One region of the Intrasporangium calvum DSM 43043 genome, then DNA from elsewhere that is predicted to be linked to it. Evidence: riboswitches for the same ligand, from Rfam matches in the RefSeq annotation. Region 1 holds a riboswitch; each other region holds the start of a gene.

Region 1 (9,613 bases):
GCCGCCGGCCCCGGGGGCCGGCAGACGCCGGAGCGGGATTACTACATCTGGGAGAACGGCTCCTACGTCGCGTGGCTCGGCGTGCCGTCGCTGCCGAAGCTCAACCACCGCAACGAGGCCCTGCGCCACCGGATCTTCGACCACCCCCGCGGGGTCGTGCGCCGGTGGCTGGGTCGCCCGGGTCGCCGCGAGGGCCTGGACGGCTGGCGGGTCGACGTCGCCAACATGACGGGCCGGTGGCGCGCCACGGACGTCAACCACGACGTCGCCCGGCAGATGCGCGCCTCGATGGCCCGGCACGCGCCGGAGGCCCTGCTCGTCGGCGAGCACTTCCACGACTACACCGTCGACCTGCCCGGAGACGGCTGGCACGGAGTGATGAACTACGCCGGCTTCTGCAAACCGGTGTGGAACTGGGTCCGCGACACCGCCGGCGACCCGATGACGATGGGGGCGCCGGCCCCGCTGCCGGTGTTGGAGGCCGGCGCGGTCGTGGAGACGATGCGTGACTTCACGTCCCGGATCTCCTGGCAGTCGCTGGTGCACTCCTTCAACCTGGTCGGGTCGCACGACGTGACGCGTCTGCGCACGCTCGTCGACCACGACCCCAGGCTGGTCGAGGTCGCTGCCGGCCTGCTGTTCACCATGCCGAGCCTGGCGATGTTCACCTACGGCGACGAGATCGGGATGGAGGGGGCCTTCGGGGAGGACGGCCGCCGGCCGATGCCCTGGGACGAGTCGACGTGGGACCACGGGATCCTCGACGTCTACCGGGCCCTGATCGCGGCACGCCGCTCGTCGGACGCGCTGCGGCACGGCGGGTTGCGGTGGGTCCACGCCGACGGCGACGCGATCGTGTTCCTCCGGGAGAGTCCGACGGAGACGGCGCTGGTGCACGTCGCCCGGGCCGCCCACGAGCCGGTGACGGTCCCCGTGCGTCACCTCGCGGGCGTCGAGACGGGCCGAGCGGCATACGGATCCGGCGTTCGAGTGGGGAAACGGGCTGTCACACTGAAGGCCTCGGGCCCCGGGGTGCGGATCTGGTCGTGGGCGCCGACTGACGACGGGGTGCGGTTCCGCACGCCCAGGGCAAGGAGGACCGGAAGATGAAGGCCAGGCTGCGGGACATCGCCGCTCAGGCGGGTGTGTCCGAGGCGACCGTCTCGCGTGTCCTCAACGGCAAGCCGGGAGTGGCAGAGTCGACCCGTCAGTCCGTCCTCACGGCCCTTGACGTGCTCGGCTACGACCGCCCGAGTCGGTTGCGCCGCAAGAGCGCCGGGCTCGTCGGCCTCATCGTCCCCGAGCTGACGAACCCGATCTTCCCCGCCTTCGCGCAGGAGATCGAGACCTCGCTCGCCCAGAACGGCTACACCCCAGTGCTGTGCACGCAGACCGCCGGGGGGGTGCACGAGGACGACTACGTCCAGATGCTCCTCGACCGGGGCGTCGCCGGGATCATCTTCATCTCCGGCCTCCACGCCGACACCAACACCGCCCCCGACCGCTACGTCGCGCTGCGCGAGCGGGGCCTGCCGCTCGTCCTCGTCAACGGCTACATCGAGGGGGTCGACGCGCCGTTCATCTCCAACGACGAGGTCGCCTCGATGGGTCTGGCCCTCGACCACCTCGTCAGCCTCGGGCACCGGGAGATCGGCCTGGCAGTCGGGCCCGAGCGGTTCGTCCCGGTCATCCGCAAGATCGCCGGCTTCCGCAACTCGATGCAGGAGCTGCTCGGCCGCTCCGACGTCGACGGACTCATCGAGCGCTCGCTCTTCTCGGTCGAGGGCGGCGCCACCGCGGCCGGTCGCCTCATCGACAAGGGATGCACCGCGGTCGTCTGCGGCTCCGACATGATGGCGCTCGGCGTCATCCGCGAGGCCCGCAAGCGGGGCCTCAACGTGCCGCGTGACTTCTCCGTCGTGGGCTACGACGACTCGCCCCTCATCGCCTTCACCGACCCGCCGCTGACGACGGTTCGCCAGAGCGTGACGTCGATGAGCGCCGCGACGGTGCGGGCGCTCCTCGACGAGATCGCGGGCCAGCCGTCCCCTCGGGCGGAGTACGTGTTCCGGCCAGAGCTCGTCGTCCGCGGCTCCACCGGGGCGCTGCGGCGCTGACGCGCGCCTGTCGTATGCCGCTGGGCTCGCTCCCGCACGCCCCTGCCGGTGCCCCCCGCGCCTCCTGCCGGTGCCGCCCGCGCCTCCTGCCGGTGCCGCCGCGCCTCCTGCCGGTGCCGCCGCGCCTCCTGCCGCAACACACCCGGTTATGCGCCGCTCACCCCCGATGCAGCAGGGGTGAACGGTAGATAACCGGGTGTGTTGCCGAGGCAGTGGGGGAGGGGCGGCGGCGGGGGGAGCGGCGGCGGCGGGAGGGCGCTGGTCAGGAGGTGGCGGCTGCGGTCCGGCGGGCCGATGCGAGCCGATGCAGGGCGGCCACGACCGCAGTCTCGTCCTCGACGCGGTAGCGCGCGGCGGTGGACCCGGACCCGACCTTGACGGTGACGTCGTCGGGACGGGTCATCCGGGTGAAGACGTCCTCGTCGGTCACGTCGTCGCCGAAGTAGACGCGCGCGGTCACGTCACGGGCCCGGCCGAGGGCGGTGACCGCCGAGCCCTTGTCGGCGTGCGACACGGTCAGCTCGAGCACCGACTTGCCCTTGAGCACCTTGACGCCCGAGTGGGTGAGGGCCAGCTGGCGTGCCTCCGCGATGGCGGCGTCCGCGTCGTCGGGCGGCAACCCTCGGGTGTGGACGACGATGGCAGCCGCCTTGTGCTCCAAGGCCGCCGACGGGTGACGGTCGGAGATGAGGCGGGTGATGTCCGTCGTGAGGGACTCGAGCAGCTGCCGGTCCACGGCGGTCACGGCCGCGGCCTCCATCGCCGCCCGGACCTCGTCGTCGGAGGACTCGGCCCCGTGGCTGCCGATGAGGACGATCGGCTCGTCAACCCCGAGCCGCGTCAGGGTGCGCAGCGTGTCGAGGTCACGGCCGGAGACGACCGCGACCGTCGTCGTGGGCAGCCCGGCGAGGGCTCGGAGGGCCTCGATGCCGCCGGGAGCAGCGCGCACCGCCATCGGGTCGACGTCGAACGGGGCGAGCACCCCGTCGAAGTCGGAGGCGACGAGCAGCCCGGATGCAGCGGCGGCTCCGTCCAGGGCTTCCTGCAACGTCGTCGGAGGGGTCACCGGCCGGATCCCACCCGCGCGCGGACGGGCCTGCCGTCGGTCTCGGTCCGGGGTCCTTCCTTGACGGAGGCGGAAGGGGCTGAGTCGTGCGGCGCCACGGGGGCCGAGGCGGCTCCTCCGCGCGGGTCGGGCGCCGGCACGCCCGGTGCCGCGTCGAGGGCGGCGAGGTAGCGCCGGGCCCAGCGTTGGACGTCGTGGTCGGCCACGCGGCGCCGCAGGGCCCGCATGATGCGCTCCTTGTCCCGCTTGGGCGTGTTGATGGCCCGGAGCATGGCCTGCTTCAGGCCCTCGATGTCGTGCGGGTTGCAGGTGAAGGCCTGGTGCAGCTCGTGCCAGGCCCCGGTGAACTCGCTGAGGACGAGGGCGCCGCCAAGGTCGTGGCGGCACGTGACGTACTCCTTCGCCACGAGGTTCATCCCGTCCCGGAGGGGCGTCACCAGCATGACGTCCGCGGCCTGGAAGAGGGCGGCCATCTCCTCCCGCGGGTAGGAGTGGTGCAGGTAGTGGACGGCAGGCGCGCCGATCTTGCCGAGCTCGCCGTTGATCCGGCCGACCGTCTGCTCGATCTCCTCGCGGAGGGAGCGGTAGGCCTCGACCCGCTCGCGGCTCGGCGTCGCCACCTGGACCAGGGTGACGTCGGGTGGCCCGATGTGGCGCTCGAGGAGGAGCTCCTCGTAGGCCTTGAGCCGGTGCCGGATGCCCTTGGTGTAGTCGAGCCGGTCGACGCCGAGCATGAGGACGTCGGGGTTGCCGAGGCTCTCCCGGATCTCCTTGGCTCGAGCCATGACCTCCGGCTGCTGGGCGAGCGACTCGAGGCCGCGGTAGTCGACGGAGATCGGGATCGCCGTGGCCCGCACCTGGCGGCCCGAGCCGTCGTCGAGGGCGACCCGCTCGCCCTTCGCCCGCAGGCCGAGCAGCTGGCGGCAGGCCCGGACGAAGTTGCGGGCGTCGGCCTGGCGCTGGAAGCCGAGGAAGTCGGCCCCGAGCAGGCCCTCGAGGAGGCTCGACCGCCACGGCAGCTGCGCGAACAGCTCCACCGGCGGGAAGGGAATGTGGTTGAACCAGCCGATCCGGACGTCGGGGCGCAGCTGCCGCACGAAGGCCGGCGCGAGCTGGAGCTGGTAGTCCTGGATCCACACCCGCGCGCCGGGGGCCGCCTCCTCCGCGACCGCCTCGGCGAACCGGCGGTTGACGCGCACGTAGGCAGCCCACCACTCCCGGTGGAACGAGGCCGGGACGATGACGTCGTGGTAGATCGGCCACAGGGTGTCGTTGCTGAAGCCCTCGTAGAAGTCGCGGACCTCCTCGGCGCTGAGGCCCACGGGTCGCAGGTGCATGCCCTCCTCGTCGAACGGCGGCGGGGCCTCGCCGGCGTCACCGGACCAACCCACCCAGGCCCCGGGGTTCGACCGCATCACCGACTCCATGGCCGTGACGAGACCGCCCGGGCTGCGGTGCCACTCGACGTTGCCCTGCTCGTCCACCTGCTTGTCGACGGGGAGTCGGTTCGCGGCGACGACGAGGTCGAAGGTCTTCCTGGTGGACGTCACCGAATCAGCTCCTGGCGGTGTTCTCTCGAGTTCTTTCGAAGGTCGGGCCCGGCCGGCTGGTCCGGGGCGGGCGTGCGATAGATGTCTCTCACTCTAACGACCACAGCTCTGGCGCCCGGAGTGGTCCCGTTCTAGGGTCGACCCAAGGCAGGCTGCAGCCGGGATGCCATGGGCACCCCGCACATCACGGACATACCCCATCGTCGAGGAGGGCTAGCGTGAAGATTTCCGACGTTCTGCGCCACAAGGGTGATGAGGTCATCGTCATCGCGCCCGACGAGACGGTCTCCACGCTGCTGGCGAGGCTCGCGGAGCACGGAATCGGCGCGTGCGTCGTCAGCGCCGACGGCACCCACGTCGACGGGATCGTGAGCGAGCGGGACGTGGTGCGCCACCTGCACACGTCGGGGCCGACGATCCTCGAGAACAGTGTCTCGACGATCATGACGAGCGACGTGACGACGGGCACCGCCCACGACGACGTCGCGGACCTCGCGGCGACGATGACCGAGCTGCGGGTGCGGCACGTCCCGATCCTCGACGCGGACGGCCGGCTGTCGGCGATCGTCAGCATCGGCGACATCGTCAAGCACCGTCTCTCCGAGCTCCAGTCGGAGCGCGACCAGCTGCGCGACTACATCACGCACTGACGGCGCGCCGCCCGTGGCGGCGCAGGCGGGGTCGACGAGCCCCTCGGTCAATTACCGTAGGGGCATGGCTGCGCACGACCGGACCCACTGGGTGCCCGCACCCCCAGCGGGGCCGCGGCGCACCGGACCGGACGGCGCGCCCGAGGACGGCCGCCCCCGGCACGAGCGGCTCGGCCGCTACCGCCTCGTCGAGGAGATCGGCGAGGGCGGGATGGGCGTCGTGCACCTCGGCCTCGACCCCCGTGGGCGGGCCGTCGCGATCAAGGTGCTCCGCCCCCACGTCGCCACGGACGACGAGGCGCGCCTGCGCCTGCAGCGGGAGGTCGAGACGCTGTCCCGGATCCAGGATCACCGCGTCGCCACCGTCATCGACGCGGACGTCATGGCGCCGCGTCCCTACATCGTCACCCGCTACGTCCCGGGCCCGGCGCTGGACGACTGGGTCGAGGCCCACGGCCCACTCGACCCGGACGCGCTGCTGCGCCTCGCCTGCGGCACGGCCGAGGCGATCCGCGCCATCCACGCCAGCGGCGTCGTCCACCGGGACATCAAGCCGGGCAACGTCCTCCTCGAGGACGGCGAACCGGTCCTCATCGACTTCGGCATCGCCCACATCGAGGATGACGTTCGTCACACGATGGGCGGTCTCGTCATGGGGACGCCGGGCTACCTGTCTCCCGAGCTCGTCGAAGGGGCGGCCATCACCGATGCGACGGACTGGTGGGGCTGGGCCGCGACGATCACCTTCGCCGCGTCGGGGCGGCCACCGTTCGGCCGGGGTCGGATGGACGTCGTGCTGGCGAAGGTCCGCGCCGGGGAGGTCGACCTCGACGGCGTCGACCCCCGTCTGGTCCCGCTGCTGCGGGCCTCCCTCTCGCCCCAACCTGCCGGGCGTCCGCACGCCGACGACGTCATCGACGCCCTGGCCCGGTTCGCCGCCGGCCGTGCCGCGACGGTGCCGACTCCCCGTGGCGGTCCCTGGGACGACACCGTGGCGGTCGCGCCCTCGCCGGTGGGGTCCACGGAGGTCCTCCACCCGCGCGGGACCGCCGTCTACCCCACGGTCCCTGACGTGCCCCGAGCTGCGGGCGCTGCCGCTGGAACTCCTTCCGCCGGGTTCCCCGCTGCGGTCCTGCCCCCGGCGCCGGGACCGCCCGGGCCGCCCGCCGGTCGGACCCCAGCCCGCGCCTGGCCCGCGCCGCGCGCGGGAGCGAGCCCAGCGGCATACGGCCGGCTGGAGGAGGCCGACGACTGGGGGACCGACGACGACTACGAGGACTACGACGACTCCTACCTGCCACCACGGGAAGGAGACCCCCGGATCGGGCTGGCGAAGCGCACCGGCACGCTCGCCGCGGTGGCGCTGGCATGGCTCGGAGCGCTGGCGTTCTGGCCCGGGGCCGCTGTCGTCGGGCTCGTCGCGTGGTCCGTCCTCGCCCGCGCCGTGGACCGCGCCATGACGGGGTTGGTGCTGCGCCGGTTCGAGTACGGGCGGCGTCAGAGCGACGTCCCCTGGACCGTCGTCACGAGCCCGTGGCACCTCGTCGTCGGCCTCGTCGCGACCGTCGTGTCCCTCCTGCTGCCGGTCGCCGTCGCGTTCGCCGGCGTGTTCTCGGCGGCGCTGCTGCTCAGCGGGGTGGCCGGGAGCGACCTCGATCCCGGCACCCCAGGCACGCTGCTCGTGGGAGGCGCGCTCGGGCTCCTCATGCTGTGGTGGGGGCCGGGCCGGGCCTCGCTCCGCCGCGGGACGCGCTCGGTGGTGCGACGGTTCGTCCCGCCCGGGCCCCCCACGCAGGTCGTGGCGGTCGTCCTGGCCGGGGCCGGGGTCGCGGTCGCCCTCGTGGGGATCACCCGCGGCGTGAGCAGCTGGGCGCCGTTCGGCGCAGGACCCTTCGGGCTCTGACGGGCGAGATCAGAGATCGAGTAAAGAGATGGTCAACTCAAGATCACGAAAAGATCTCGGATCGTCTTGTCTTGGTCCCGATCGTCACGTAGCGTCAAGCCTCGATGGCCTCCGCGCCACTCCCTTGAGCGGGCGGTCGTCACCACATTGGCTCCACACGGTGTGGCACGACAATTTCACAACGCCACCCATCAGCGGTCCCTGAAGCGCCGAGCCTCGCCAGCCAGGGACGTCACCCGGAAACCCGGATCGCGCGAGGACGGGGGACCCATGTGTGCCGGCGCTTCGCCGGCTGGGGGTGAAGTCGCCACCGCGACAGGGCCAACCTGACGGCCCCAACCCGACAGCTAACCCCGCAGGCGCTCGTCAGGAAGGGATCCCCCATGCACTACCAGCCGAAGCACGCTGCCCAGAAGCGTCCACGGGTCAAGCAGCGGATCGCCGGGGTCAGCCTCGCCGGAGCAGCCACCGTCCTCGCCGGCGTCGCCACCGCGGGCTCGGCCAAGGCCGACGGCTCCGTGTGGGACCGCGTCGCCCAGTGCGAGTCGAGCGGCAACTGGAGCATCAACACCGGGAACGGCTACTACGGCGGGCTGCAGTTCTACCAGCCCACCTGGGCCGGCTACGGCGGCCTCGCCTACGCGCCGCGGGCCGACCTCGCGACCCGGTCCGAGCAGATCGCCATCGCGCAGCGCGTCCTCGCCTCCCAGGGCCCCGGTGCCTGGCCCGTGTGCTCCGTGCGAGCCGGGCTGACCCGGGCCAACGGCGGCGCCACCAGTGCCCCCGTTCGGGCCAGCCGGAGCGCGACCAAGGCCACCAGGACGACGAAGAAGACCTCGACCAAGAAGACCTATGCGCCCGCACGGACCAAGAAGGTCAACCGGGCGCCCGCCGTCTCCACCGGCACCGGAGCGAAGATCACGGTCCGCTCCGGAGACACCCTCTCGAAGCTCGCCGCGAAGCACGACGTGCGCGGCGGCTGGCAGTCGCTCTACCAGGCCAACCGCGGCACGATCCGCGACGCCGACCTGATCTACGTCGGACAGGTCATCCGCCTTCCCTGAGCGACGAACCGCCCTGACGGGCCCCATGGACCGGGCGGCCCCGTGACCACTTCCCCCTGAGTGGTCCCGGGGCCGCCCATCTTTTCCGGTATGCCGCTGGGCTCGGTTACGCTTTCGCCGTTCCCCGCCTGCCCGGCTGGGACCCGCTGGCGTGGCGCAATCGGTAGCGCACCTGTCTTGTAAACAGGCGGTTAGGGGTTCGAGTCCCCTCGCCAGCTCCCCGCTCAGAAGGCCGCATAGTGCCCCTGACCTGCAGTTATGTCGTGGTGAGCGACAGGTGGCCCGCCGGACACGAGTGGTCACGAACGGACCCGCTTTCACTGGCGCGCCGGTGCTCCGCCAGTCTGGCGCCGGACAGTACCCTCATGTCTGCAGGGACACGCTCCCCGGTGTCCTCGAACCCAACGTCATGGAGTCAACTGTGGCTCTCGGCACCGTCAGCGTTCACCCGCTGGGTTCCTGGCATGGAGCAGGTTGCGTGGGTGGGCAGACCTTGAGCTCGAAGGGGATCTCTAGTTCACCTTGTTCCCCGTCGGCTGTCTCGTAGGTGAGGGTCAGGCCCTTGCCCTCACGGACCTCATCGGTGGCCTCGATGTCGATCGCCAGAGCGGCTACTTCGCCGACATCTGACTCCTCCTCGACGGGGCCACACACGACGTCGACCGGGTCGGGTTCCGAGGGAAAGCCGTGCGTGACGAGGTCGCCAGGCAGGTATCCGACGGTGGATCCGGCGCTGGACCACACCCCGTAGTGGGCGATGGGCAGGTTCCCGCTCGTGAATCGGGCAGCGGTGACCCGTGCAGACCCCTCGGAGACGCACAGGGTGATGACGCCTACGGATAACTTCGTCTCACCTTCAGGTGCGAGGATCGTCTGGCCGAAGGCAGCTGGCGCATCACCGGCCATTCGAAGCGTCGAAGCGCTCCCGCACGCGGACAGCAGGAGAGCGCCCACGCCGGTGCAGGCGATGAGTGCAGCACTGGCGCCGCCCCTGGAGACGAGACGCATCAACCCTCCCTGTGACCGGAGCGGTGCCCCACGTGCGACGCGGGGCACCCCGAGACGTGATCCTAGTCATCGAGGCTCCGAGCTCGCTCCAGCCGAAGCGACCCGCCGACGAGCGGTTCGCCGCCGCGACCACTGACGGGGCGGAGCTGGTGGCCAGCCTGCGGTAGGAGCCTCGACGGCAGGGGCGTGGCGAAGCGAGCCCAGCGGCATACGGAGGAGGGTGTATGCCGCTGGGCTCGCTTGCTGGGCCAGTGT
Region 2 (9,613 bases), 700 kb from region 1:
GACGCCTGCGCTGTAGTCGGACTCGAATGCGTCGGCGAGCAGGAGGCTGTCCGCTTCGGCGGTGTAGCTGTACCAGACGCTGGCATCCATGGCCGGTGCGCCGCACTGGCCGTTGAGCTCCGCGTCGTCCGCGTCGGTGGTCGCCTCGGTCGTGTCGAGGGTGGTCGCGAACGGCAGGGCCGCGATGGCCTCGGCGCCGGCGTACATGTCGTTGGTCGGTGGTGCAGCGACTGCGGGGGACCCCCCAACCGCCACGGTGGTCACGGCGGCGAGAAGTGCCGCCGCCAAACGCCCTGAAACCTTCATCGATCCGTCCCCTTCGGTCGGGCGCGGACCCGCACCTCGCGATGAGGACCCCCGCCTGCGGTTTTCTCATATGGCGTGACTGGTGGCCAGCGTCACGCTTGTCACGGTAGACCTGAGGCGATCCCTCCCGTGGGGGATTGGTGAATCGCGGCCGCGGTCCCTCAGCGCAGGTTGGTGTCGAGGAAGGCTTCGGTGCGCCGGATCGACAGCGGCCACTGGGACGTGAAGGTGTGCCGCTCGCCGGAGTAGACGTGGTAGGTCACCTTCTTGCCGGCCTGCTTCAGAGCGGTCACGGTCTCCTCGGACCAGCGGATCGGGCAGTCCTCGTCGTCCGTGCCGTGGTGGATCAGGATCGGGTCGGTGATCCGGTCGAAGTACGTGCGGGGACTGGTCCGGGCCCAGGTCCGCGGTGCGCGCTCTGGGGCCCCGAGGCGGCGCAGCACCGCTCGGGCGTCGCCGCCTCGGTCGCGGTCACGGCGAACCCACCGGTTGAAGTTGTCGACCGTGTCGGAGCTGACCGGGCTGTAGGCGACCCCCGCCTTGAAGAGTCCCGGCACGGCGACCAGCGCGCCGTAGACGACGCCCCCTCCCATCGAACGCCCGATGATTCCGATCCGGTCGGGGTCGACGGCGTCGAGCTGCTGCAGGGCCAGTCCGGCGTTGACCGCGTCGACGGTGTAGCCGATCCGGAGGTTGGGGCCGTTGTCGGGGTCGTCATCGGACTGGGCGTGGTTCCGGTAGTCGATGTGGAGCGTGACGTATCCCTTCCGGGCGAGGTGGTCACGTTCCCGCAGCATGGTGGCGCCGTTCGTGTACTGCTCGAGGGGGACGTAGCCGTGCGCGAGGACGACGGCGGGGAAGGGGCCGCTGCCGCGCGGGATGTTGATCCGCCCCGAGATCCGCAGGCCGTCACCCCGGTAGGTGACGAAGTACTGCCGGTAGGCGTCGGTGCTCCCGCCCTCGCGGCCGAGGCGCAGGTCGCGGCCGTCGAAGTCGGTCTCGAAGAGCGCATCGATGAACGCGGGGTCGGACCGTTCGCGGCCGTCGCCCGTGGGACCGGCCGTCGGGCTGGCTGGGGGAGACGCAGAGGCAGACGGCGGGGCGACGGGGGACGGGCTCGTGGACGAGCGCTGCGTCTCGGCCGGAGCAGTGGGGATCAGAGTGGGGGCGCGGGGAGGGGAACCGCTGCTCGTGCAGGCGCCGGCGGCCAGCACGGCTGCCAGTGACCCGGCGACGAAGGCGGTCCGCATACCCCAGTCTCACCGATCGGGGTTCCAGGGCCAACCCGCGGCGGCGTCGCGGGTTGGCAGGACGCCAGAGCGGGACGGGTGCGTGGGCACCCGTCCCGCTCTCGGAACTGCGTTGTTCTCAGCCGGTCACGGAGCGTAGATGTACTGCATCCCGCCGACGTGCGTGACCGTGCGCGTGTTGTAGTTGTACGGCCCGGCGAGCGCGTTCATCTCGACCATGGTGATCTCGTTGCCGTTGACCCCGATGACCCAGGCCACGTGCCCGACGCTCGAGGAGCCGTGGACCCCCGGCTGCAGGACGACGATGGAGCGGGTCCGCGGGGTGCTCGTGACGGTGTAGCCGGCATTGGCGGCTCCGTAGCCCCAGGTCATCGCGTTGCCGGTCCAGCCACCCGGGTAGTAGCCCTCGGACTGGTACCACTTGTTGAGCGCGCCCCACGTGCACTGGCCGGCAGTCCCCCAGTTGTACGCGGACTTCCGGCCGGACGAGCCGTTGACCGTCGACTTCGACGTGTAGGTCGACGAGGTCAGCGTGGAGCGGGTCGCGTCGCGAGAGGCGCGCTGGGCGGCCTCACGGCGGGCCTCGGCCGCTTCCCGAGCCTTGCGGGCAGCCTCTTGGCGCTTCTTCTCGACGACGACGTCCTTGATGACGATCGGCTTCGCCGTGGCGGCCTTCTCCGGCGCCGTCGCGTACCCGATGGAGCGAAGCGCGTGCGAGTCGGCGACCGCGGGGGCAGCGATGGCTGAGGCGGGGCCCACGACAGCAGCTGCCCGTGGTGCGGCGACCTTCGGTGCGGCGACCGCAGCCACTGCGGACGTGTCGGACAGGGACTCGGCCGAAGCCGGGGTGGACAGCGTGGCCACGATTCCGCCGGCGGCGGCGACGACTGCGGCGCCCTTCATGGCCGGCTGCGCGGACTCGCGAGCGATGCTCTTGAGCTCGACGAGCGGGCTGTAGCCACCCGGCGCCCGATGGCGCCCGGGACGGTTGTCAGTCTTCACAGAGAACCTCTCGCGCCTACGAGGTTAGCTGTCGGGTTCGGGCGAAAGGTTGCCCGGCTCTCTTCTCCGGCCCGGAGGCCGTCGTCGAGGTGCTACACCCCAAGAGCGGCGCGCAGCCGGAACGATCCGGCTCCACGACGCTCGGAGGAACGGTGGTTCCCCCGCTCCTGCCATGCGGGTCAAACGGGACTCAAGGCGTTGGCAGGACTCGGCGTCCACCTCGGGCCAGCCCCAACTGGGGGAAGGGGCTGGGCATGACACTAGACGACTCGTCCGCGGATGTCACGTTCAGGTAACGGGCTGTCCATGAATTGGTAAAGACGCACCGCGTCGCGATCCCGCTCAGCCGGCGATCGGACAGGTCGCCTTGGCCCCGGCCGCGACCGCCCTGAAGTAGGGCGGGTTGCGCTTGAGGCCCTTCTGCCAGAGGGACCGCCAGAGGGCCTCCGCCCGGATCGCGGTGATGCCCCCGGCCTTGAAGTGGGACTGGTCCTTGAGGTGGGTCTCCCAGGGCTCGACGGCGGCGCGGGCCTTCGCGAGGATCCCGTCGACCACCTTCATGCTCGCGGCGCAGGTCGAGAGGGCCTTCGCCTCGTCGCCGGTGGGCGCGTTCTCGGGGAGGGCGCAGCGCTGCTCCGCCGACCGGTAGGTCCGGTCGGCTGAGTGGAAGGCGGCGATGTGCTGGGGTGCCTTGGCCGTGGTGGGCGCCCAGTCCTTCTTCGCCTTGGCCAACGAGATCTTGCCGGCCTGCAGGTCGTTCATGATGTCGAGGTGGGCGTCCCACTCCCGCAGGGCCGTCGAGGCAGCCGCTGCAGCCTTGACCTGCCGCGCCCAGGCGCTGCGGCACTCGTCAACGGCCGCCGCGACGGGGTCGACGGTCGGCGTCGGGGTCTCGGACACGGTCGCCTCGGTGGTGGGCTGGCTGGTGGCCGGTGGGCTCGTGGTCGTCTGGGCGGCCGTGGTGGCGGGAGCCAGCGGTGCCGCCGTCGGGGACCCGACGAAGAGGTCCTTGCCGAACCACACGGCACCTCCGAGCACGAGCAGGGCGACGACGACGATGGCGACGGCAGCAGCGGGCCCGCGCGCCCGGCGCTCGAGCTCGCGGCGCTCCCGGCGGGTGCCTGGCTCCTGTGTCATCGCACTACCCCCATGTGGCCTTTGCCCGAACACGTACCCGCTCCACTGTAGGCGGAACTGCCGCGTCCCCGCGGGACGTGCGGGCACCAGAGGCCGGTCGGGGTCGCTATTCTCGCAGAGTTGACCGGATCTGCCAGGGCAGACCCGGCCCGGGGGAAGTACGAGGTACTGCTCATGTCCCACCCACCCATGGAACGGTCCCCAGCGGACCAGGACCCGCACCGCGACCAGCCGGACGAGGCGGTCGTGGTCCACCTGCCGAGCCGTCGCGCGCCACCGACCAAGCCGGAACGGCCGAAGCGGTATTCCGACGAGTTCCGAGCCGATGCGGTCGCCCTGGCCCGCCGCCAGGGCGTCACGGTCGCCGGCGCCGCGCAGCAGGTCGGAGTCAGCGCGAGCACTCTCCGGCGGTGGCTCCGGGATGCGAGCACCCGCGAGGTCGGGCCCGAACGGACCGACCCCGAGCAGACCGACCCCGAGCAGACCGACCCCGAGCAGACCGACCCCGAGCAGACCGACCCCGAGCAGCAGCCCCGCTCATACCGGCCGGACGCTGCCTGGGACGCCCGGCCGGTGCGTCAGCGCATCGACGACGAGTGGCCGGACTGGCGCGCGTTCGACTGGCCCGTTCTGCCCGTTCTGCCTGATCAGGAGACGCGGCCACCGGAGCCCGCGACGGGGCGCGGGGGGTCGACGGCCCCGGGCCGGCGCGCGGTCACCCCGCGCGGCCGCCCGTCCAGGCCGGTCCGACCGCGGGTGGTGGACTCCGCCGCGGGAGCGGCCCCGGCAGCCGCTGCGGCGCGGGAACTCGAGAGGGCCGTCGTGGGCGACGGGGTCTTCGCGGCGACTGCTCGCCTCGGTCCGCTCCATCGCCTCGTCGTGGTGCTGGCGGCCTTCACGGCGTGCATCGCCCTCTCCAGGCTGGTCCCCGAGTCGTACTCCTGGCGCCCGACCGTCAGCGCCTTTCACGTGATGTCCCTCGTCGTGTCCTTCGGGGCCGTCCTCCTCGTCGACTGGCACGGGCTGCTCTGGCTCTCCGGCCGTCGGGCCCTGACCGAGTCGACCCGCCTCGCAGCGGCCGCCTCGCCGATCATCTGGGCCGGACTCGGGGGCCTCTTCCTCACCGGCACGCTGCTCCGCCCCGACATCGGGTCCCCCCTGACGCTGCTCAAGCTGGCCCTCGTCCTCGCCGTCTGCGTCAACGGCGCTGTGATGGCTCCGGTCCGGCTGCGGTTGGCCTCGCTCTCCGCGGACGCGTCGCCGGTCGACGTGCCCGAGCGCGAGTGGCACCGGATGATGCTCTCCACGGCGGTCTCGCAGGTCGGCTGGTGGGGCGCGGTCGTCATCGGCTTCGTCAACGCGGCCACATGAGGCGGCCGGGCCCCGGCCCGGCCCTCCTTGTCAGGCGCGGCCTCCGCACGCTCGGCCTCCTCACGCTCGGCCTCCTCTGTGCCGCGGCCGCGGGCCTCGGTGCGGCCGCACGCCGCCGGCGTCAGGGTCGCAGGAGCACCTTGATGGCTCGGCGCTCGTCCATCGCCCGGTAGCCCTCTGCGACCTCGTCCAGGGGCAGCGTCAGGTCGAACACCCGGCCGGGGTCGATGCGGCCGTCGAGCACGCGGTCGAGCAGGTCGGGAAGGTAGCGCCGCACCGGGGCCATCCCGCCGGCGAGGCCGATGTTGCGGCGGAACATGTGCCGCACGGGAAGCTCCACCCCGTGGGGCACGCCGACGAAGCCCACCGTGGAGCCCGGGCGAGCCACCTCGAATGCCGTTCTGATCGCCTGGTCGGTCCCGACGCACTCAAGGACCGCGTCCGCACCGACCCCGCCGGTCAGCTCGAGCACTGCCGCGACGCCCGCGTCGTCCCGCTCCGCGACGACCTCGGTCGCTCCGAACTCACGAGCGAGCGCCTGCCGGTCGGCGTGTCGCGACATGGCGATGATGCGCTCGGCACCGAGCTCGTGCGCGGCGATGACCCCGCACAGCCCGACGGCGCCGTCGCCGACGACGACGGCTGTGCCGCCTTGACGCACACCGGCCGCGACCGCGGCGTGCCATCCCGTCGCCATCACGTCCGAGAGGGCGAGGAGCGAGGGCAGCAGTGCGTCGTCAATGGTGCCTTCGGTCTTGACGAGCGACCCCTCCGCCTGGTTGACCCGGGTGAGCTCGGCCTGGCCGCTCGTGGTGAAGCCGAGGTGGTCACACGCGGACTGGACCCCGGCCAGGCAGTGGGGACAGGTGTTGTCGCAGTGGTCGAACGGCACGATGACGAAGTCGCCCGCACGGAAGGAGGTGACCTCGGCTCCGACCTCCTCGACGACGCCCACCGCCTCGTGCCCGATCGTGACACCTTCGTCGATCGGGTTCTCCCCGCGGTAGGGCCAGAGGTCGGAACCGCAGATGCAGGCGGCGAGGACGCGGACGATGGCGTCCGTGGGAGCCGTGATGGTCGGGTCGGGCACGGTGCTGAGGCGGATGTCGCGAGGGGCGTGGATAGTCGTGGCGCGCATGCCCACATCTTGCCGGGTCAGCCGCGTCTGAGCAGCGGCCCCAGGCCGGCAAGGACTGTGAGGGCCCCGAGCGGCACCAGATCCAACGGGAGCGCAGGCAGACCCGCACCGAGCGCGGTGACGAGGGCGGCCGGGACCGGGAGACGACCCGCGAGGACGAGCCGGCCGAGGAGGATCGCGAGGCCGGCCGCGACGAGCACCGGTCCGCCGGTGGTCAGCACCGTGGGCAGGTCCGCGGCGAGAAGCCCGAGGAGCCGGCCCGCGGCCGTCACGGCGACGGATGCGGCGCCGACGCCGCTGGTGACGACCGCGGCGAAAGCCGTCGGTCCCCGGCCGGCGGAGTGCGGCCCATCCGGAGTAACCCGGCCCCCACCCTGAGCGCACCCTGACCGGATCGCGAGGCGGCATCATGGTGCGGGTGACGAGACCGATGTCGAGCTGGCGGATCGTGCTGTGGTTCGGCGTCATCAGCCTCACCGCGGACATGGTCTACGAAGGAGCCCGGTCGATGTACGGCCCGCTCCTGGCGTCGCTCGGCGCGAGCGGCCTCGTCGTCGGGGTCGTCACCGGGCTCGGCGAGGCGATGGCCCTCGTGCTCCGGCTCGTCTTCGGCCCGCTCGCCGACCGCACCGGGAGGTACTGGCTGCTCACCATCAGCGGCTACGCCCTGACCGTGGTGTGTGTGCCGCTGCTCGCGGTGGCCCCGTTCCTCGGCGGGGCCGGGCTGGCGGTGGCCGCGCTCCTCATCCTCCTCGAGCGGAGCGGGAAGGCGATTCGCAGCCCCTCCAAGTCGGCGCTCCTCGCGCACGCAGCCGGCGCCCTCGGCCGGGGGCGCGGCTTCGGCGTGCAGAAGGCCATGGACCAGGTCGGCGCCTTCGCCGGCCCGCTCGTCGTCGCCGCGGTCGTCGCCGCGACCGGCGTGATCTGGCCCGGGATGCTCGTCCTCGCGGTCCCCGGAGTCGTCGCCATCGCGGTCCTGCTGGTGCTGCGGGCCAGGGTGCCGGACCTGGGGGCGGTGACCGGCACCCCCGACGCCGCGCACCCCCCGGCGAGCGATGATCCGGGGAGCGAGCCCAGCGGCATACGGACGCGGGGTGCGGTCCGGGCGTGGCTCGCTGACGCAGTCGGCAGCCACCTGCCCGGCGACTTCTTCAGGTTCGCGGTGGCGGCCAGCCTGACGACCGGTGGCCTCGTCACCTTCGGCATCATCGGCTACCACCTGACTGCCGACGCGGTGGTGCCTCTCGCGACGGTGCCGCTCGTCTACGCCGCGGCGATGGCGGTCGGGGCGGTGTCCGCGCTCCTCGTGGGCTGGGTCTACGACCGCGCCGGTGCCCACGTCCTCCTCGTCGTGCCGGTCCTCGTCGCCGCCGTCCCCCCGTTGGCCCTCACCCAGTCCTTCGGGCTCGTGCTCGCGGGAGTGGTCGTCTGGGGGCTGGCCCTGGGGATCCAGGACTCGGCCGTCAAGGCCCTTGTTGCCGAGCTCGTTCCGGCCGGACGCCGGGCGACGGCCTACGGCGTCTTCGCCGGCATCCAGGGCGCCTTCGCGGTCATCGGTGGGGCCGGGATCGGCTGGCTCTACGACGTCTCCCTGCCTGCCCTCGTCGTCACCGTGGCGGCGACCCAGCTCCTGGCACTCGGCCTGCTCTGGCGGACCGTCCGGCCCGGCGCTGGACCGCACCGGCGAGCGCGGCTCCACCCCGGGGCGTAGGCGCGCCGCCGCGGCCTACGCCGCTGGGCTGAACTCTCCGCAGAATCGTTCGGCCTGTCGGTGGCGCGACGTACGGTCGAGCGGCAGTGTCACAAGAGATCCACCTGTCGCGTCAGATTCGGGTGCCCTCGTTCGACGTCATGGAAAGGAGGCCGAGAACCGGCCGCACACGCCGCATTGACTTCAGGTGCACTTCAACTCGAAGGATGGACGCCATGACCTCCACACATGGTTCTGCGACCCTCGACCGCGAGCGACTCCGCGGGCTCGCCGAGACCGTCACCGGTGAGGTTCTCACCCCCGGGACGGATGGCTACGACGACGCCCGCCATGTCTTCTTCCGGCACCTCGACCAGACCCCGGCAGTCATCGTGCAGCCGCGCGACACCGACGACACCGCCGCCGCCGTCGCCTTCGCTCAGGCCAACGGCCTCGAGATCGCCGTCCGGGGCGGTGGTCACAGCGGAGCGGCCCACAGCACCGTCGAGGGTGGACTCGTCATCGATCTGCGCCACCTCGACTCCGTCGAGATCGACATCGACAACCGGACAGCCCGGGTCGGTGGCGGTGCGACCGCGGGGGCGGTCACCGTCGCGCTCGCCGAGCACGGCCTCGTCCTCGGGTTCGGGGACACCGACTCCGTCGGCGTGGGCGGCATCACGCTCGGCGGTGGTGTCGGGTTCCTCAGCCGACTGCACGGCCTGACGATCGACAACCTCCTCGCCGTCGAGCTCGTGACCGCAGACGGGCGCGTCGTCGTGGCTGACGCGGACCAGCACCCTGACCTCTTCTGGGCGCTCCGCGGCGGCGGAGGCAACTTCGGGGTGGTCACGCGGTTCACGTTCCGCCTGCACCGAGTCGAGCAGGTCCTCGGCGGCATGCTGATCCTGCCGGCGACGGCCGACACCATCGCAGGGTTCGTGCGCCACGCCCAGGAGGCTCCGGACGAGCTCACCTGCATCGTCAACGTCATGCCGGCACCCCCCATGCCGTTCCTCGAGCCGGCGCAGCACGGCCAGCTCGTCATCTTCGCGTTGCTGACGTTCGTCGGGACCGCGGCCGAGGCCGAGCCCGTGCTCGCACCGTTCCGGGCGCTCGCTCCGCCCCTCGCCGACCTCCTGCAGGAGATGCCCTACGCCGGGATGTTCCAGCCCGAGCCCGACGACTACCACCCGGTCGCCGCGGGTCGCAACGGCTACGCCGACGACGTCGACGGCGCGGGCGCCCAGCTCGTCCTCGACACGCTGACGGCGCAGCTCGCGAAGCCGGAGGTGCAGATGGCCGTGGTGCAGCTGCGTCCGCTGGGCGGGGCCATCGCTCGGGTGCGCACGGATGCGACGGCGTACGCACATCGGCAGCGGGCCCTGATGCTCAACGTCGCGGCGATCGTGAGTCGGGCGGATGAGCTGGAGGCCCAGCTGCCGTGGCTCGAGACACTCAAGGCCGCTCTCTGCGACGGCACCCCGGGTGGCTACGCCAACTTCGTCTACGACGACGGGCCCGGCCGGATCCACGACATCTACCCGCCTGACACCTACACGCGGCTGGCGCAGGTGAAGGCGCAGTGGGACCCGGACAACACCTTCCACCGCAACCACACCGTGCTGCCGGCGGTCTGACCCCGGCTGCCGGGGGGAAGAGCCGGACCGACGAAGGGAGATCTCACCGGTCAGTTCCACTGAAGCGGCCCCGCGCCAC
Region 3 (9,613 bases), 1.6 Mb from region 1:
AGCGCTCGGTGCGGCCCGTCCGCGACCTCCTCTGGTCCGCGTTCCAGGCCAAGCGGGAGGCCTTCGCCCGGCGCGGCGTCGAGCTCCTCGCCGACGTCGACGACGCACCCGACGTGGACGTGGACGTCGACCCCCGACGGCTCGGGCAGGTGCTCGACAACCTGCTGGCCAACGCCCTGCGACACTCCCATGCGGGCGGCACGGTCCGTCTCTCGGCCCGAAGCTCGGACGGCACGGTCGAGATCTCCGTCGCCGACACCGGCGACGGCATGAGCGCCGACCAGCTGCCGCACGTCTTCGAGCGCTTCTACCGCGGCGACACCGCACGGGACCGCGACCGCGCCGGATCCGGCCTCGGCCTCACGATCAGCCGCGCCATCGCCGACGCCCACCAGGGCAGCCTCGAGGCCGACAGCCCCGGGCCCGGCCGCGGGTCCACCTTCACCCTCACCCTGCCGACCTTCACCCGGCTGCCCCACTGACGTCCTCTCGCACCGGATGGACGGCAGACCGCTCCCCAGCCCCGTCGGCCACTGCAGACACGTTCGGGACGAGCCCAGCGGCATACGGCCGGAGAGAGCTCCCCGACCAGCCGGCTCGACGGTGTGGCAGTGACCGGCCGAACGGGTAGGACCCCAAGGGACCGCAACGCTGACGAGCACGGCGCGTCAGGGGCCGGGAAGAGGTGAGTCATGGGCACTCCACACACGTCGACGCAGCACAACTTCGCGGGGCCGCCGCGCGGCGGCCCTCGCCGTCACAGCACTGGGAGTGGGCGCGGCGGTGCAGCGGGCACGCACCCGCACGGGACAGCACGGCCGCGGCAGACCCGGGCCGCTGGCCCTGCGAGCCTCCGTCACCGTCAACCGCCCGCCCGACGAGGTCTACGCCTTCTGGCGCGACTTCACCAACCTGCCGAGGATCTCCTGGCGCAGCCTCCCCGGCGCCGACATCGACAACTCCGGCACAGTGCACTTCGCCCCCGCCCCCGGCGACCGGGGGACCGAGGTGAGCGTCGCGCTGCACTACGACCTGCCGGGCGGCAAGCTCGGGCAAGCCGTCGCCACCCTGTTCGGTGAGGAGCCGGAGCAGCAGGTGCGACACGACCTGCGCCGGTTCAAGCAGGTGCTCGAGACCGGCGACGTGGTGCGCAGCGGACGCGCTGCCCGACGGGCTCGAGGCGCGCAGCACCGTCTTCCAGCGTCGTGCGCAGCCGGTTCCCGACGACGGGAGCGTGAACGGAAGCGTGTGCCGAGCAATGTGACATCCAGCCGGGCGACGTGGTCGCCGTGTGGGGAGCCGGGCCGGTCGGTCAGTTCGCGGCGCTCAGCGCGACCTTGCTCGGAGCGGCCGAGGTCATCGTCATCGACCGCTTCCCCGAGCGCCTGGCGCTGGCCGTCGAGTCCGCCGGCGCGCACCCGCTGAACTACGAAGAGACGCCGGTCCTCGGCGCTGCGCGAGCTGACCGCAGTGCGTCTGGCCCCAAACCCGGGTGCAGTCGCCCCCGGATCCCTAGGCTCGGCGTGTGACGGTTACCTCTGGGCCCGCGGGGTGGTGGCGCGCGCTGACGGGCGAGCGCGCCCGCTGGTCCGTCGCCGCCGCGGTGACCTACTACCTCGGGGCGCACCTGGGTCTCAGCCTCTCGCTCGTCGGCGAGAACGTCACGCCCCTGTGGCCGCCGACGGGCATCGCCGTGGCCGCCTTCGTCGTCGTCGGTCGCTGGCTCTGGCCGGCGGTCGCTGCCGCGGCACTCGCCGTCAACCTCCCGCTCAGCGCCGGACCGCTCGCCGCCGTGGCCACCGCCGCCGGCAACACGCTCGCACCGCTCGTGGCGGTCCTCGTCCTCGAGGCCATCGGCTTTCGCCGACAGCTCGACCGGCAGCGGGACGCCCTCGGCATCGTCCTCGCGGCTCTCGCCAGCACCCTCATCAGCGCGCTGATCGGCTCCCTCGCCCTCGCGTGGTCCGACGCCATCTCCTACGCAGAGCTGCCCGCGACCTGGGCGGTCTGGTGGACCGGCGACGCCATGGGCGTGCTCATCGTGACGCCCTTCCTGCTGAGCCTGCCCCTCCTGCGGGACCTGCCGTCCTGGCCGCTGCGGCAGTCAGCCGAGATGGTGGCGATCCTCGTCACCGTCGTCGTCGCCACGGCGTGGGCCGCCCGGACCTTGCAGGTCCTCTTCCTCGCCCTCCCCGTCGTCGGCTGGGCCGCGTGGCGCTACCAGCTGCGCGCCGCAGCACCTGCCGCCCTCATCGCCTCAGCCATCACGACGTGGTCGGCCGCCCGCGGCCTCGGCACCTTCCGAGGCAGGCCGCTGATCGACCAGATGCTCGCCCTCCAGGCGTTCAACGCCTCGATCGCCCTCGCCTCGTTCGTCCTGGCGGCCGTGGTCAGCGAACGCAACTCCGCGACCCGGGCGCTCGAGGCGGCGGCCGCCGACCTCGAGGCGCGGGTGGCGGTGCGCACGGCTGAGCTCTCGGCGCTCAACGACCAGCTCGAGACCGAGATCCGCGAACGGTTCGAGGCGCAGGAACAGCTGAGCCACGAGGAGGCCCGGGCCCAACGGGAGCACGACATCGCCGAGACCCTGCAGCGCAGCCTGCTCCCGGCCCGACTCCCGGACGTCCCAGGTGTGGCGGTTGCCGCCCGCTACGTGCCGGCGACGAGCGACGTGCAGATCGGCGGCGACTGGTACGACGTGCTGCAGCTCCCGGATGGCCAGGTCGGGCTCGCGATCGGCGACGTGGCCGGTCACGGCGTCTCAGCCGCCGCGACCATGGCCCAGGTGCGGATGGCGCTGCGCGTCTACGCCCTCCAGGACACCTCACCCGCGTCCGTGCTCCGCAGCGTCCACCGCCTCGTGTCACAGCTGCCGATGCCGGAGATGGTCACGCTCCTCTACGCCGTGCTCGACCCGCGCACCCGCCGGCTGCGCGTCGCGAGCGCCGGCCACCCGCCCGTGCTCGCCTTCTCCGCGACCGGCGCGAGCTACCTCAAGGTCGGACTCGCACCGCCGGTCGGTGTCACGGCCGAAGCCATCTACGAGGAGTCGGTCCACCGGCTCGAGCCCGGCGCGACGCTCCTGTTGTACACGGACGGTCTCGTGGAGCGGCGCGGCGCCTCGATCACCGAGGGTCTCGACCGGCTGTGCACCGCCGCCGCAGCGATGGCGGGCGAGGACCTGGAGCGCCTCTGCGACCACCTGCTGACCACGATGATCGAGCCGCACCACCTCGCCGACGACGTGGCCCTGATCGCCGTACGGCCCCTGCCAGTCGTCGCCGGACCGTGGCGTCTCACCGTCCCCGCCGAAGCCCGGATGCTGTCCCTGGCGCGCGGCTCGCTCCGGCAGTGGCTGCGCGACGCCGGGGTGACCAAGGACGACGAGAACGACATCCTGGTGGCCTGCGGCGAGGCGTGCGCCAACGTCGTCCAGCACGCCTACGCCGCGGCTCCCGGCGACCTCGAGCTCGAGGCTCGGCTCGACGAGGACCTGCTGGAGATGTGGGTGCGTGACCGCGGCCAGTGGCGAGCGCCCTCAGATCGCGGTGGCGGGTGGGGACTCCAGCTGATGCAGGCGCTGACCGACGCCGTCGACGTCGACCGCACCGGCGACGGGACCGTGGTGCACCTGCGCCGCCGCGTCACCATCGGCCCGAGGAAGAGCGGGTGACCCGCGTGGCCCACATCACCTCACACGAACACTCCGGCCGCGTGCGCCACGTCCAGGTCAGTGGCGAGATCGACCTCGCCAACGTCGACGAGGTGAGGCAGGCCATCACCACGGAACTCGCGGACGACCCGGCCCGAGTGATCCTCGACCTGCGCGGCACGACGTATCTCGACAGCGCCGCCATCGCGATGCTCTTCCGCCTCGCCCAGCGGCTCGGGCACCGACGCCAGGACCTGGCCCTCGTCGTTCCCCGCGACGCTCCGATCCGCGCCGTGCTCGAGCTGACCAGCATCCAGACGGTGATCCCGCTCCACGACACCCTCGACGCCGCGTCCGGCGAACCCAGCCGGCGCGGAGGGCCCTGACCCGGGAACCGAGCCCAGCGGCATACGGACCTGCGGGATACGGACCTGCGGGATACGGACCTGTCACCAGCGCGCCCTACGGTCACGACATGGTCGAGGCCCCGCATCCGACGGAGGCGTGCCCCCACGTCTTCACCACGGGGACCGCGGCGCGCCTGCTGGCGAGCCTCGAGGAGTGGCCGTCGCGGCCGGCGCAGGGCAGATGTGCCTGGTGCGGCGCCCTCGTCGACCTCCGCCCGTGGCTCGCTGTTGGCCGACCGACCATCGGGCGGAGTCAGACGCCCTCGGTCACGACCCCGCGAAGCAACGCGAGGTAGTCCTCCACGGAGCGCGCCCCCGAGGTCGCCGCGTGGCCGTTCGCGAGGAGGAACGGCACACTCGTCACACCCATGGAGCGGGCGAGCTCCTCGTCCTCGCGGACCCGGGCCGCGTAGTCGTCACCCGCCAGGACCGCGGCGACCCGGCGTTCGTCGAGTCCCGCCTCGGCGGCGAGCCGCTGGAGGACCCCGTGGTCGTCGATGGGCAGTCCCTCGCGGAAGTGCGCGGAGTGGAAGCGCTCGTAGGCAGCGGACTGCAATGCCGGCCCGCCCAGCTCGAGGGCCAGCGCACACAGGCGGTGCCCGTCGAACGTGTTGGCGCGCACGGCCCGATGCCAGTCGAAGCTCAGCCCGTCATCGAGGGCGACGTCGCTGACGTGGGCATTCATCAACCGGCCACCCTCGACACCTCCGCCGTACTTCCGCCCCAGGTGCTCGGCGACGCCCATCCTCTCGCCGACCGGCAGGAGGGGGTCGAGCTCGTAGGAACGCATGCGCAAGGTGACGTCATGCGGCCGCTCGAACGCAGCGACCGCCGCCTCGACGCGCCGCTTGGAGATCCAGCACCACGGGCAGACCAGATCCGACCAGAGCTCGAGGATGACGGGGGTCGTGGACTCGGCAGCGGACTGGTCGGTCATCAGTTCAGTCTCCCACGTCGGGCGGTTCGTCAGCCGGTTCGTCAGCCGGTTCGGCGGGGGACGGGCGGACGTGACGAGCCCCCCACCGCGACGGTGGGGGGCTCGGGACGTGCCGGGGTGCCCTTGGGGCTGGGGGCTCAGTAGCGGCCGTAGCCCCACGGGGTGGTCCAGATCGAGTGGTAGCCGACGACCGTCCCGGGACGCTGCGCGTCGATCATCCGACCGGGGCTGACGTAGATGCCGACGTGGTAGGCCGGGTAGCCGAAGAAGACGAGGTCACCGGGCTGCGGCGTGCTCACCCGGGTCGCCGAGGCCTGCTGCTGCGAGGCCGTGCGCGGGATCGAGATGCCGGCCTGACGGTAGACCCAGGAGGTGAACCCGGAGCAGTCGAAACCGCTCGGGGTGCTGCCGCCGTAGACGTACGGCACGCCGATCATGGACTGGGCGATGCCGACGATTCCTGAGGCGGACGGCGCCGGGTCGGCGATCGGGGTTCGCTCGGTGGTCGTGCGGGAGGCCCGGTCCTGCGCGTCGCTACGCGCCGCTGCGGCGCGCTCGGCCGCCTGCGCAGCCTCCCGCGCGGCGCGTTCCTTCTCGACGACGACGTCCTTGATGACGATCGGCTTGACGGTCTGCGCCTTCGTCGTGGCCTTCTCGGCGAAGCCGATGGCGTTGAGCGCACTGGCCGCCTTGATCGTGGCCGCCTGGGGCCCGACGACGGCCGCGCTGCTCGGCGCGGCGTTGACCGGTGCGGCGGCCTGGCCATCGGCGGCAGCCGGCTGCGCGAACGTCGCGACGAGACCACCGGAGGCCGCCACGATCGCGGCACCCTTCACGGCCGGCTGCGCGGACTCCTTGGCGATGAGCTTGAGCTCTGACAACGGGTTGTAGCGACCCGGGGCGCGGTGACGCCCGGCAACGTTAAGAGCCACGTGCTACCTCTCGACGCCTGCGAGGTGAGCTGTCGGGTTCGGGTGGGAGGTACTACCCGGCCCTCGCTCGGACCCGAAGGTCCTCGGGAGGACTTGACCCCAAGGGCGTCTCTCGACGCCCGGAGAATGGTTCCCCCGCTCCTGCCATGCGGTGTCAGACGACCCCCGGTCCGGTGGCAGGACTTGGCGATCCGGCCCAGGGCGCTCTCCCCGTGCGGAGCGAGCCCGATCAAACTATCCAAACACCCAGCGGTTGTCACGTCCTGATCACGAGTTGGGGACAACTTTCTCCGAGTGGGTATCAGGCGTGGTCCGTCCCGGCGGTCGGCACGCTCTCACGCTGACCGAAGACGTGGACCGCGACGTCCTCGGGGAGCGAGACCCCGGTCGACCGGTCCGTCCCTTCCCGACAGGCGAGGATCCGGCCGTCCTCGCGCTGGACCGTGACGCGCTCTCCGGGCATCAGCCCGGCCGACGTCAGCAGGGCCAGCGCCTCGGGATCAACCTGGACCGGCTCGCCGATCCGCCGGATCGTCAGGGCCACGGGCTCCTCGCCGGCCGCCTCCGTCAAGGCGACGAGGCCGCTGAGGAAGTCACCGGCGACCTCGAGGCCCAGCTCCTCCAGGCCGGGGATGGGGTTGCCGTAGGGCGACTCCAACCCGTCCCCGAGCAGGCTGAGGATCTTGCGCTCGACCTTCTCGGACATGACGTGCTCCCACCGGCACGCCTCGTCATGGGCGTACTCCCACTCGAGCCCGATGACGTCGACGAGGAGTCGCTCGGCGAGGCGGTGCTTGCGCATGACCCGCGTCGCGATGAGCCGCCCCTCGTCCGAGAGGTCCAGGTGCCGGTCCCCCGTCACGCTGACGAGGCCGTCGCGCTCCATGCGCGCGATGGTCTGCGACACCGTGGGCCCGGAGTGCCCCAGCCGCTCGGCGATCCGTGCCCGGAGCGGGATGATCCCCTCCTCCTCCAGCTCGAAGATCGTCCGGAGGTACATCTCGGTGGTGTCGATGAGGTCGGTCACGGTCCTACTCTCTCAAAGAATCCTTCATGGCTCGCGACGCTCGGGTCGGGTCGTGCCGGGGCACCCAGATGCGCAACCACACCGCACCAGCCACCGCACCGACCCCGAGGACGACGGCCGACGCCCCGAGCGTCATGACGGCGCTCAACCCGGACAACGCCAGCGGACCGGCGGCTCTTCCCACATCCGCGCACAGGCGCCATCCTCCGAGGAACTGGGAGCGCCCCTCCACGGGGGAGGCGTCCGCACCGAGCGTCATGATGAGGCCGGCGCCGAGGCCATTGCCGAGCCCGAGGACCGTGGCCGCGGCGGTGACCGCCACGAGCGTCGTGCTGAGGGGCAGCAGAGCCATACCGAGGCCGAGGACGAGCATGCTGGGCACGGCTGCGGCGACCCGGCCGTGGCGGTCCATCAGCCAGCCCGAGGGATAGAAGAGCAGCATGTCGACGGCTCCGGAGATCCCGAAGACGAGTGCGGTCTGGCTGGGCGACAGACCCACCGACTCTGCCCACAGCGGCACGAGGGCCTCCCGGACGGTGCGGGCGCCGGAGACCCACATGGCGCCGACGCCCAGCGTCAGCAGCACCCTCCGGTGCTCGAGGAGGACGGAGGCGACCGAACGCTGGCGAGCAGGCCGCGGGCCGAGACCCTGGCGGCGGGTGATGTCCGGGGCGACGAGGACGAGGACGAACGCGGCCAGGCTCGCGACGACCCCGACGACGTAGGCGGCGGCCACGTCCCACCGAGCGACGACGAGCGACCCGGCGAACGGCCCGACGAAGTAGCCGATGCGGTGCACTCCTCCCAGCGTCGAGAGTGCGCGCGCCCGCATGGCGACGGGGACGGCTTCGGTGAGGTACGCCTGCCGGGCGAGCCCGAAGAGGGACGCGGCGAGCCCGATGACGACGACCCCGACGAAGAGCATCGCGAGCGACCGAGCCGTCGCCGACACGAGCATGCCACCCGCCTCGACGAGTGCCGCGACGAGCAGCGCCGGACGCTCCCCGATGCGTGCGGCGAGCGCACCTGAGGGCAGGTCGCCGAGCAGGGTGCCCAGTCCGAGTGCCGCGACGAGGAGTGCTGCCACGCCGACCGAGGCCCCCAGCTCCCGCCCCGAGACGGCGATGATCGGGGCGATGGCCCCGGTACCGGTCGAGGCCAGGAGGGTCGGACCGTACGCCGACAGCGCGATGGCCCGGAGCGTCCCCCTGGGGCCCGGCTCGTGCGGGCTGGGCACGGTCATCCTTCGCACCCTACGGCTCCGCGGGCACCGTCTCACCATGTGGCCACGACGTGGTCACCCGGCCGAGGACCGCTCGTGCTCAGCGGTCTCGGACGTGGCACGACGCCCTAACGATTGCGCAACTGCGCTCGCTCGGCACCGGACGGGCCGGAAACGATGACGACGTGTCCCTCCGCCGTCAGCGCCACCCCACCGGCCGGCCGTATGCCGCTGGGCTCGCTGCCCGAACGGCCGCGGGCTCGGCGTCGTGAGCGTTCCAGGCCCGGCAGGGCCGGCTCCCCGGGTGGGCGTCCTCTTCGCTTCGTTCCTCGCCGTCGTGACGGGTGCGCTCGTGGTCTCGCTGATGTCGGCGGTCAGCACCGTGGTCCTCGGCGTCCTCCTCCTCGGCGTCCTCCACGCCGTGCTCGAACTGCGCTACGTCGCGGGGCGATTCTCGGGCCTCGCGCTCGGCCTGGGTCGACCGTTCCTCCGCCTGGTGGCCCTGCTCGTCGTCGGGATCGTCGCCGCCCGACTCCTCGGCGGGCTGGTCGGTCGCCCCGGCAACGTCGTCGAGATCGTCCTCGGGTACGCCATCGTCGCCGTGTCGGTACCCCGGGTGCTCGGACGGGGCCAGTGGTCGTCGGCGTGGGTGCTGACCGGCGTCGCGGCCGTCGCGTCGCTGCGCTGGCCCGAGCAGCACTTCCTCGCCGTGGTGCACCTGCACCTCGTCGCAGTCGTCGCCTTCGTCTGGGATTGGTCGCGCCGGCTGCCGTCGGTCCGGTCCCGGAGGGTGTTCCGCGCCCTGCAGGTCGGCTGGGCCCTGGTCATCCCCGTCCTCATCCTCGTCGGAGCCGCGGACGCGTGGATCGGGACGGACACCACCTTCGTCCGCAGCCTCGTCGGGGACGGGCACGGCGTGATCGCCGGGGTCCAGCAGACGGGCGGCGAGGGCGCCATGGTGGGCAACCGCCTGCTCGCCGTCTTCGCCTTCCTGGAGACCATGCACCTGCTCACCTGGGTCGTCTTCTTCCCGCGACACGCGCCGGACGCGGCGGCGGACCTCGAGGAGCGCCTCCCCTGGCTGACGGGAGCACGGGTCTGGGCCATCGGCTTCCTCGCGGCCGCGGTGTTCGCGGTGCTGCTCGTCAGCAACTACTCGCTGGGCGTCGGGGTGCAGGACGCCCTGACCAGCCCGCACGCCTACGTCGAGATCCCCCTCCTGCTCGCCCTCCTCGGTCGGGGTCCACGGACCGTGGCCGAGTCCGCGTCGCCCCACGGGCGCCGGGTGGGGCGGAGCGAACCGGTTCGGGATAACCCCTTGGCGGCGGCCGCTGCTCCGTCGTACGGTCGGGGGAAGCAACAAGGAAGGAGGTGATCCGAGAAGTGACTTCTTCCGGAACGTGCGAGGTGGCCACGCGATAGTCGCGTCCCCACCC

Evidence for each region. A riboswitch is a leader RNA that binds a small molecule or an ion and turns the genes downstream of it on or off. The one in region 1 is predicted to bind cyclic di-AMP.
Region 2: it holds a riboswitch for cyclic di-AMP, as region 1 does, so the genes downstream of both, INTCA_RS17950 (CHAP domain-containing protein) here and INTCA_RS14700 (LysM peptidoglycan-binding domain-containing protein) in region 1, are expected to answer to the same signal.
Region 3: it holds a riboswitch for cyclic di-AMP, as region 1 does, so the genes downstream of both, INTCA_RS20435 (C40 family peptidase) here and INTCA_RS14700 (LysM peptidoglycan-binding domain-containing protein) in region 1, are expected to answer to the same signal.

Annotation. Positions count from the first base shown of each region.
Region 1 covers NC_014830.1:3,222,748-3,232,360, reverse strand. The annotation lists gene INTCA_RS14730 (glycoside hydrolase family 13 protein) at 1-1,110, shown strand, start outside; gene INTCA_RS14725 (LacI family DNA-binding transcriptional regulator) at 1,107-2,117, shown strand; gene otsB (trehalose-phosphatase) at 2,380-3,183, opposite strand; gene INTCA_RS14715 (alpha,alpha-trehalose-phosphate synthase (UDP-forming)) at 3,180-4,733, opposite strand; gene INTCA_RS14710 (CBS domain-containing protein) at 4,952-5,383, shown strand; gene INTCA_RS14705 (serine/threonine-protein kinase) at 5,448-7,286, shown strand; cyclic di-AMP (ydaO/yuaA leader) riboswitch at 7,519-7,664, shown strand; gene INTCA_RS14700 (LysM peptidoglycan-binding domain-containing protein) at 7,670-8,350, shown strand; tRNA gene INTCA_RS14695 (tRNA-Thr) at 8,496-8,568, shown strand; gene INTCA_RS14690 (hypothetical protein) at 8,795-9,256, opposite strand.
Region 2 covers NC_014830.1:3,922,982-3,932,594, reverse strand. The annotation lists gene INTCA_RS17960 (DUF6299 family protein) at 1-306, opposite strand, end outside; gene INTCA_RS17955 (alpha/beta hydrolase family protein) at 468-1,556, opposite strand; gene INTCA_RS17950 (CHAP domain-containing protein) at 1,683-2,558, opposite strand; cyclic di-AMP (ydaO/yuaA leader) riboswitch at 2,561-2,766, opposite strand; gene INTCA_RS19945 (hypothetical protein) at 2,901-3,695, opposite strand; gene INTCA_RS18845 (transposase) at 3,870-5,066, shown strand; gene INTCA_RS17935 (zinc-dependent alcohol dehydrogenase family protein) at 5,188-6,204, opposite strand; gene INTCA_RS17930 (hypothetical protein) at 6,222-6,476, opposite strand; gene INTCA_RS17925 (MFS transporter) at 6,614-7,915, shown strand; gene INTCA_RS17920 (FAD-binding oxidoreductase) at 8,131-9,534, shown strand.
Region 3 covers NC_014830.1:822,193-831,805, reverse strand. The annotation lists gene INTCA_RS03840 (sensor histidine kinase) at 1-482, shown strand, start outside; gene INTCA_RS20525 (SRPBCC family protein) at 784-1,425, shown strand; gene INTCA_RS03830 (ATP-binding SpoIIE family protein phosphatase) at 1,526-3,673, shown strand; gene INTCA_RS03825 (STAS domain-containing protein) at 3,670-4,038, shown strand; gene INTCA_RS03820 (DsbA family oxidoreductase) at 4,313-4,996, opposite strand; gene INTCA_RS20435 (C40 family peptidase) at 5,134-5,928, opposite strand; cyclic di-AMP (ydaO/yuaA leader) riboswitch at 5,927-6,092, opposite strand; gene INTCA_RS03810 (iron-dependent transcriptional repressor DtxR) at 6,230-6,955, opposite strand; gene INTCA_RS03805 (MFS transporter) at 6,960-8,198, opposite strand; gene INTCA_RS03800 (hypothetical protein) at 8,446-9,552, shown strand.